2 regions of the Rhizobium sp. BK098 genome follow, and region 2 is predicted to be linked to the other one. Evidence: predicted binding sites of a transcription regulator. Region 2 holds the regulator's gene; the other holds the start of a gene.
The links. The regulator LexA, encoded in region 2, represses DNA repair genes until DNA is damaged. The targets are predictions, from matches to a motif close to TGTTCNNNNTGTGTTCNG.

Region 1 (4,450 bases), on a different contig from region 2:
AGACGGCGGCAGTGACCAAGCTCAAGGCCGAAATCGTCAAGATCGACCCAAGCGCGACCATCGAAGGCACCGATGTCATCGGTCCGAAGGTCTCGGGCGAGCTTGCCTGGGCCGGCATCCTGTCGGTCGTAATCGCCAGCCTGGCGATGCTCGTCTATATCTGGGTGCGGTTCGAATGGCCGTTCGCGGTCGGCGCCATCGTCACGCTGGTGCTCGATGTGACCAAGGCGATCGGCTTCTTCGCGATCACCGGCCTCGATTTCAACCTGACGGCCATCGCCGCGATCCTGACGCTTGTGGGATACTCGGTGAACGACAAGGTCGTGGTCTATGACCGCATGCGTGAAAACATGCGGCTCTACAAGTCGATGCCGCTGCGCGACATCATCGACAAGTCGATCAACGAGACCCTGGCGCGAAGCCTCTATACCAATGCCACCGCCTTCCTGGCGCTGGTGCCGATGGCGATCTGGGGCGGCAGCGCCGTCTCCAGCTTCGCGATCCCCATGGTGTTCGGCATCCTCGTCGCCGGCGCCTCATCGGTCTTCATCGCGGCGCCGATCCTGCTGTTCCTCGGCGACTGGCGTCGCCGTCATGCCAAGCCGGTCGCCAATGACACGGCGTCGGCAGACGGCAAGTCCGGTAAGGACAACAAGCAGATTCCTGCTGCTTAACACATGAAAAGAGGACATGCCCGGCGTCCGGGCATGTCCTCCAGCCGCTTACGAAATCGGCGGCATATGCAAAGGCAAGCCCGGACGCGGGGCCGTAATCTTTTCTACAACTCCGTTTTCCTGCTCGCTGACGAGCAGATGCTTGCCGTCCACGGTGAAGGCGATATTGGCCGGCCTTGTGCCGTCGGTGCGGATATGGCCGGCCATTTTTCCCTCGGTGTCCACCATGGAAATTTCACCTAGGCCGTACATGGCACAATACAGCATGCCACTGCGATCAAAAGCGAGGCCTGCCGGTCCGCGCAGCGCATTGACGGCAGGGGATGTCATCGACTGGACAAACATTTCCTGCCTGCCGCCCACGACCTGCCGATAGATTTTTCCGGTCAGCGTTTCGCTATAGTAGAGCAATCCGTCGGTACCGAAGGCAATACCGCTCGCAAAGAGCAAGCCGGCTGCCAGGACCCGGATGACCCGGCCCTCCGACGGATCGATCTGATAGACGCAGCCATTATAAGCCGCCTTGAAGAAATCGGGATGGATGTGGCCGCCTTCGAGAAGATTGGCAAGGCGGATACCGGAATCGATCATATAAAGCAGGCCGTCAGGTCCGAAAGCGAGTGCATTCGGATGGAGAAACGGACCATCGGCGCTGCCTTCAATGACCTGCAGGACGCGGCCTTGCGCCGACAATCTGACAAGGGAATTCTCCGGGCCATTGGCTACCCAGAAACATCCGTCACCATCCGCCGCAATCCCCATCGGCCAGCCGCCGACCCGGCAAAGTTCCTGCGGTACGCCGCTTGCGTCGAAAAGTTTCAGACAGCGGCGACTGGCATCCATTTCTACGACCGCGAGGCGACCGTCCGGCAAGGCCACGAGGCCGCTAGGCAGACGCAGCCCGGTGGCAATCGTTTCGTTCATGTTTTGAAACCTTCATTCTACGCATTACGAAGCCCCAAAAACTCAAAATGCTGCGCCGAAATGATACATAAGCACGAAGAAGATCCTTTTCGAGCCGGGCGAATGCAAATCCCGATAAGATTCTTGCGCCAGAGGTCACATCCGCGTGCGAGCCCTGTTAATCTTGACAGGCTTTAGCGATTCGGAACATCCATAGAACGTTCCTATATCTTCGCGTTTGCGATTCGCCGCATATCGCGCTCCGCGCCGGCCGCCGGAGGTAGTCAGGAGAGTTGATGACCGCCGCCTATCTGGAAAAGCTGAACCCGGAGCAACGGCTGGCGGTGGAACACGGCACGACTGTAGGCGACGGTCATATTGCCGGGCCTCTGCTGGTCATCGCCGGAGCCGGCTCCGGCAAGACGAATACGCTTGCGCATCGCGTCGCGCATCTGATCGTCAAAGGCGCAGACCCGCGCCGCATCCTGCTGATGACCTTTTCGCGCCGCGCCGCCGCCGAAATGGGCCGCCGCGTCGAGCGCATCTGCCGCGAGGTGCTGGGTGCGAATTCCGGCATCACCGCCGATGCACTTGCCTGGACAGGTACGTTCCACGGCATCGGCGCGCGCCTGCTGCGGGATTATGCAGAACAGATCGGCATCGACCCGGCCTTCACGATCCACGACCGCGAAGACAGTGCCGACCTGATGAATCTGGCGCGCCACGACCTCGGCTTTTCGAAGACGGAGAACCGCTTCCCGACCAAGGCGACCTGCCTTGCCATCTATTCGCGCTCCGTCAACGCCGAAGCGCCGCTCGACGGCGTGCTGCGCGACTTCTTCCCTTGGTGCGCCATGTGGGAGCAGCAGCTGCGCGATCTTTTCGCCTGTTATGTCGAGGCAAAGCAGGTGCAGAACGTGCTCGATTACGACGACCTGCTGCTCTATTGGGCGCATATGCTGCAGGAGCCTCTGATCGCCGAGGATATCGGCAGCCGCTTCGACCATGTACTCGTCGACGAATATCAGGACACCAACCGGCTGCAATCCTCCATCCTGCTCGCCCTGAAGCCGGATGGCCGGGGATTGACCGTCGTCGGCGACGACGCGCAATCGATCTATTCCTTCCGTGCCGCCACCGTACGCAACATTCTCGATTTCCCCAAGGCTTTTACGCCATCGGCCGATATTGTCACGCTCGACCGCAACTATCGCTCGACACAGCCGATCCTAGCTGCAGCTAACGCCGTGATCGATCTTGCGTCCGAGCGCTTCACCAAGAACCTGCGCACGGAGCGGCAAAGCGTAGAGCGGCCGCGGCTGGTGACCGTGCGCGACGAGGCCGATCAGGCGCGCTACATCGCCGATCAGGTGCTGGAAAATCGCGAGGGTGGCGCAAGGCTCAAGCAGCAGGCGGTGCTTTTTCGCACTTCGAGCCATAGCGGCCCGCTGGAAGTGGAGCTCACCCGCCGCAACATCCCTTTCGTCAAATTCGGCGGGCTGAAATTCCTTGACAGCGCCCATGTCAAGGACATGCTGGCGGCGCTGCGTTTCGCCCAGAATCCGCGCGACCGCGTGGCCGGCTTCCGCCTGATGCAGCTCCTGCCCGGCGTCGGCCCTGCGACAGCACAGCGCGTACTCGACCAGATCGGCGAAGATGCAAGCCCGATCACGGCACTCACAGAACTCCCGCCGCCACCGCGCACGGGAGACGATTGGACCGCCTTTGTCGAGACGATGCGGGAGGTCAAAAGCGGGAAGGCCGGCTGGCCATCGGAAATCGGCCTCGTTCGCCAATGGTACGAACCGCATCTGGAACGCGTATATGAGGATGCATCGACCCGCCAGGCGGATCTCGTCCAGCTCGAACAGATTGCCGCGGGCTACGGCTCGCGTGAGCGCTTCCTCACCGAGCTGACGCTCGATCCGCCCGACGCCACCAGCGACCAGGCGGGTGTGCCGCTACTCGATGAGGACTATCTGATCCTCTCCACTATCCATTCCGCCAAGGGCCAGGAGTGGACGAAGGTCTTCATCCTCAACGCCGTCGATGGCTGCATCCCCGCCGATCTCGCCGTCGGATCATCCGCCGAAATCGAGGAGGAACGACGGCTGCTCTATGTCGCGATGACGCGGGCTAAGGACAATCTCGATCTCGTCATTCCGCAGCGGTTCTTCGTGCACGGCCAGCATGCGCAGGGCGACAAGCATGTCTTCGCCTCGCGCACCCGCTTCATTCCGGCAACATTGCTGCAATTTTTCGAGGTCTGCGGCTGGCCGCAGGCACGGGCTGAAAGCGCTGCCGCCATTCGGGCGCGCGAGGTGCGCGTCGATGTGGGTGCGCGCATGCGGGGCATGTGGCGGTGAGTTGGGGTTATTGAGGCGGCAGGTCAGGCATGTTTATTGGTGCCGCATCATCGTGCGTGGCCCCTCACCCTAGCCCTCTCCCCGCGAGCGGGGAGAGGGGACGACCTCACAAGGCAGCAGGCCTCCTCTTGAACGGAACTTGTTTGGGGCACAATTCCCCCTCTCCCCGCGAGCGGGGAGAGGGTTGGGGTGAGGGGCAATCCGAGCTTTCAATTCACTCGATCGCCGCGCGTTATACCCGCTTCGCCTCGCGAAACATCTCGATGATCGCCGAAAAATCGCGGCCGCCGTTGCCGAGCTTTTCGAAGAGCGCGTAAAGCTGCGCGGCTTCAGCACCCAGAGGCGTCGACGCGCCGCTGGAGAGCGCCGCTTCCTGTGACAGGCGCAGATCCTTCAGCATCAAGGCGGCGGCAAAACCGGGCTTGTAGTCGTTGTTGGCGGGCGACGTCGGCACAGGGCCGGGCACCGGGCAATAGGTATTGATCGACCAGCATTGGCCGGAGGAGG
Region 2 (4,450 bases):
CTCAACGATTTTGCCTTCAGCTCCTATTTCAACGGCATCGGCGCGAATGGCTTTGCCTACGGAACGCCGGAATTATTATCGCCATCCGGTGACAATGTTGCCGGCTCGCTACTGGATGCGGCCGATATCTGGCTCGCTGGCCTGCGCAACAGCATAGGCGACCGCATCAGGCAAACCTTGCCCGGAGATACCGGCGCCTTTGCGGCAGCGCTTGTCACCGATGAGAGACGTGCGATCTCGAAGGATACGACCGAGGCTCTGAGAATTGCCGGCCTGACCCACATCATCGCAATTTCCGGTCTCAACATGGCGTTGTCGGCTGGCATCTTCTATGTCGGTCTGCGCTATTTGTTCAGCCTGTTTCCCGGCGTCGTCCAGGCTTGGCCGACGAAGAAGTTCGCAGCCTTCGGCGCGCTTCTAACGGTAACGGCCTATTACCTCATTTCCGGATTCGGCGTCTCCGCCGAACGCGCCTTCATCATGATGGCGATCATGCTGGTGGCCGTACTTTTCGACAGGCCATCCATCAGCTTGCGCAATGTGGCGCTCTCAGCCATCGTCATCCTAGTCTTGTCACCGTCTCAGGTACTCGGTCCGAGTTTCCAGATGTCTTACGCCGCTACGCTGGCGCTGGTATCAGGCTATTCGCTCTGGAAACGACGGCGGCATCGCGAAAACATCCTGCCGCGCATCCGTCTGTTAAGTCCGCTACTGTTCGTCACGCGCTTCTTTGGAGGTGTGATGTCGACCTCGTTCATCGGCGGTGCGTCGACGGCCATTTTCTCGATCGAGCATTTTCACCGGTTGGCGACATATGGACTTGCTGCCAATCTTGCGGCCATGCCCGTCGTCTCTTTCATCGTCATGCCCTTCGGTATGATGGCGATGCTGCTGATGCCTTTCGGAATCGATGGACCGTTCTGGAAAGTCACCGGTGAGGGACTGGAGCTTGTGATCGCTATTGCAAAAACGGTGGCTGGGTGGGGAGGTGACATTACCTTCGGCCGCCAGCCCGGCTGGCTGATGCCGACTTTCATCGCCGGCTTCCTGATCATGAGCATGCTGCGGACCCGGCTTCGCCATATGGGCCTGTTGCTGCTGCTGTCATCTGTCGGTGTGGCCGCGTTCGGCTCTGGTGTGCCGAAGCCGGATCTGATGATCGCGGAAGATGGCATTCTCGTTGCCTTGCGCCAGGATGATATCCTCGCCACCAATCGCGAGAGACCGCAGGCCTTCATCTTCGAGCAATGGCAGAAAGCGCTAGTCGCAGCCGAACATCAACCGCCGACCATGCTCCCGACCGATAGCCGGCTTCCGCAGATCAGCAAGACGGATCGGCATAAGCGATTAAGCAATGACGAGCAGAAGGCGGTCCGCACCGCAATGGAAGAAGCTTTAGACCGCACCATGCAAGGCAGCTTTGCCTGTCAGAAGGGAGCATGGTGTGTCGCCATGCTCGAAAACGGCGCGATATTGGTCACCATCGAGAACGCGGCCTATCTGCCCGCGGCTTGCGACACCGGGAACATTGTTGTGACGCCAATCCGGCTGCGGCTGGACCACTGCCGCTCCGGAGCAACGCTCATAACCGGTGCGACATTGCGCAAAACCGGCTCCATCGAAATGGTGCTTTCCGTAGACAAGCCCATCATCTCAGCCGCATTCAACAACCCGCAGCGCCCATGGACCAGGCATCGAACCTATGATTGGCGCACCGACAAATTCGACGCGCCAATTGCAAAGGCACCACCAGTTCTGGACAATTCACCGGTCAGTGATAGCGACGAATAAGGCCGACGAGCTTGCCCTGAACCTTGACGCGATCCGGCCCGAAGATGCGGGTTTCATAGGCTGGGTTCGCGGCTTCCAGCGCGATGGAGGCACCCTTGCGACGGAAGCGCTTCAAGGTAGCTTCTTCATCGTCGACGAGTGCAACGACGATATCGCCGGGATTGGCCGTGGTCGAATTGCGGATAATGACCGTATCGCCGTCGAAAATTCCGGCGTCGATCATCGAATCTCCTCGAACTTCAAGCGCATAATGTTCGCCGGAGCCGAGCATGTCGGCGGGAACGGTAATGTCGTGCGTATTGTTCTGGATGGCGGAGATCGGAACGCCGGCTGCGATGCGACCCATCACGGGTACGGACGCCGAGCCGTTGTGATCGTCATTTGCCACTTTCGACGGAGCGGGCGGGGCAACGGGCTGTGGCTTGCCGAGGCTGCCCTCGATGACGCTGGGCGAAAAACCGCGGCGCTGTTGCAGGCTCGGATTATAGGCGTCGGGAAGCTTGATGACTTCGAGCGCTCTGGCCCGGTTCGGCAGCCTGCGGATGAAACCTCGCTCCTCCAGCGCCGTGATCAGGCGGTGAATGCCGGATTTGGATGCCAGATCCAGTGCATCCTTCATCTCGTCGAAGGATGGCGGAACACCGGATTCCTTCATGCGTTCGTGAATGAAGAGAAGCAGTTCCTGCTGCTTGCGCGTCAACATCGTCTTGGAACCTCAGAATCAAGAAAAGCCGTGAAACAAATCCAGAACGGACACTATATGTTCCATATGTGTTCCGCAAGTGCTTAAATTTCGGTAAAGCCTTGTGGGGTCAGTTAAATAATTACCATTTGCGAATAGATCGGATCGGAACATCGAGGCGCCATACTTGCGTTAACCCATGGAAAAATATGAGAAATGCCGCTCTGTTCGCTTCCAGGGCCTTGTCGTTCAGTCCGTGCGCCCAGCATTTGGATCAAAGTGCCACACTACTGCATAAGCCGGCTATGGGAGAGAATCAGCAATCACGTTTGCGAGATCGCCTTCAATCCATGTCGTGTGCTTCGGGATGTTCCATCCTCCCATCTTGAATTGCTTGGGGGATGGGCGCAAATCTGCTTCCGCAAGCAAACAGGAGAAGCCATGATTTCGTCTCCGCATCCGCTGGATCATCTCGTGCTGCCGACCGTCAATATCGCTCTGGCGCGCGAACGCCTAGGCAAGCTCGGTTTCACGGTGGCTCCAGATGCGCGCCATCCCTTTGGCACTCAGAATGCCTGCGTCTTCCTTGCCGATAAAACCTATCTCGAACCTCTGGGCGTCGCATCTCCGGAGCAATGCGAGAAGAGCATCGTAGATGGCAATGTTTTCGTCGCGCGCGATCAGGCTTATCGTTTCCGGGTGGGGGATGATGGCTTTTCGGCCGTGGTATTCGGTACGGATGATGCGGTGGCGGATGATAAGCGTTTCAACGCGGCGGCGATTTCGGCGGGGCGAATGCTGGATTTCTCGCGTCCGATGAAGATGCCGGATGGAACAGAAACCACGGCAGGCTTTCGTCTTGCCTTTGCCGCCGATCTGCGCGCGCCGGATTTTCTCGCTTTCTGCTGTCAGCGCATCAATCCGCTGCCGGCTGATCGCAGCGCGCTCGAGCGTCACGAGAACGGCGTGACTGGTATCGCGCGGGTAGCGCTTTGCGCGCCGAAGCCGGCGGTCTATCGCGGTTTCTTCGAAGAGGTTGTCGGCGACCCACGCATCATGGAGCATTCCTTTGGCCTGACGATCAGGACTGCCAATGCCGATCTCGAGATTTTGACCCCGGAAGGAATGGAGGCATTCTATGATCTGCCTGTTCGCACGAATGATCCGGGGCTCAGGGCGCGGGCAATCCTTTTCAAAACGCGCGATCTTTCCGTGACATCGTCGCATTTCACTGCTAACGGCGTCACCTATACGCGTAAGAACAATCGTCTATTGGCGAGGTTGGCGCCCGGTCAGGGCGCATTGTTCGCCTTTGAGGAGATAAAATGAGCACAAATTCCGAAGTCACCGTCGGCGAGGGTGCCTCCAAGGTCCTTTTTTCCAATACTGCAAAGCTGTCGCTGATCGCCGGTCCCTGCCAGATGGAAAGCCGCGACCATGCTTTCATGGTCGCCGGCGTTTTGAAGGAACTTTGCGGCAAGCTGGGCATCGGCCTCGTCTACAAGTCCTCCTTCGACAAAGCGAACCGCACATCGCTGTCGGGCAAGCGCGGCATCGGGCTGGAAAAGGCGCTGGAGGTTTTTGAAGACCTGAAGAAGGAATATGGCTTCCCGGTCCTGACCGACATCCACACGGAAGAGCAGTGCGCCATCGTTTCCAAGACGGTTGATATCCTGCAGATCCCGGCTTTCCTGTCGCGCCAGACAGACCTTTTGGTTGCCGCTGCCAAGACCGGCCGCGTGGTCAACGTCAAGAAAGGCCAGTTCCTGGCGCCATGGGATATGAAGAACGTGCTTGCCAAGCTGAACGAAAGCGGCAATCCGAATATTCTTCTTTGCGAGCGCGGCGCCTCCTTTGGCTACAATACGCTTGTTTCCGACATGCGCTCGCTGCCGATCATGGCGGCGATGGGCGCGCCCGTCATCTTCGACGCGACCCATTCCGTGCAGCAGCCAGGCGGACAGGGCGGTTCGACCG

Region 1: a site for LexA is predicted at 1,781-1,798, ahead of FHT73_RS16735 (ATP-dependent helicase). Genes of this name have one in related genera too.

What each region holds. Positions count from the first base shown of each region.
Region 1 covers NZ_JACHYY010000006.1:61,335-65,784, forward strand. The annotation lists gene secD (protein translocase subunit SecD) at 1-674, shown strand, start outside; gene FHT73_RS16730 (SMP-30/gluconolactonase/LRE family protein) at 723-1,598, opposite strand; gene FHT73_RS16735 (ATP-dependent helicase) at 1,874-3,943, shown strand; gene mmsB (3-hydroxyisobutyrate dehydrogenase) at 4,176-4,450, opposite strand, start outside.
Region 2 covers NZ_JACHYY010000010.1:93,280-97,729, forward strand. The annotation lists gene FHT73_RS23390 (ComEC/Rec2 family competence protein) at 1-1,791, shown strand, start outside; gene lexA (transcriptional repressor LexA) at 1,772-2,494, opposite strand; gene FHT73_RS23400 (VOC family protein) at 2,915-3,802, shown strand; gene kdsA (3-deoxy-8-phosphooctulonate synthase) at 3,799-4,450, shown strand, end outside.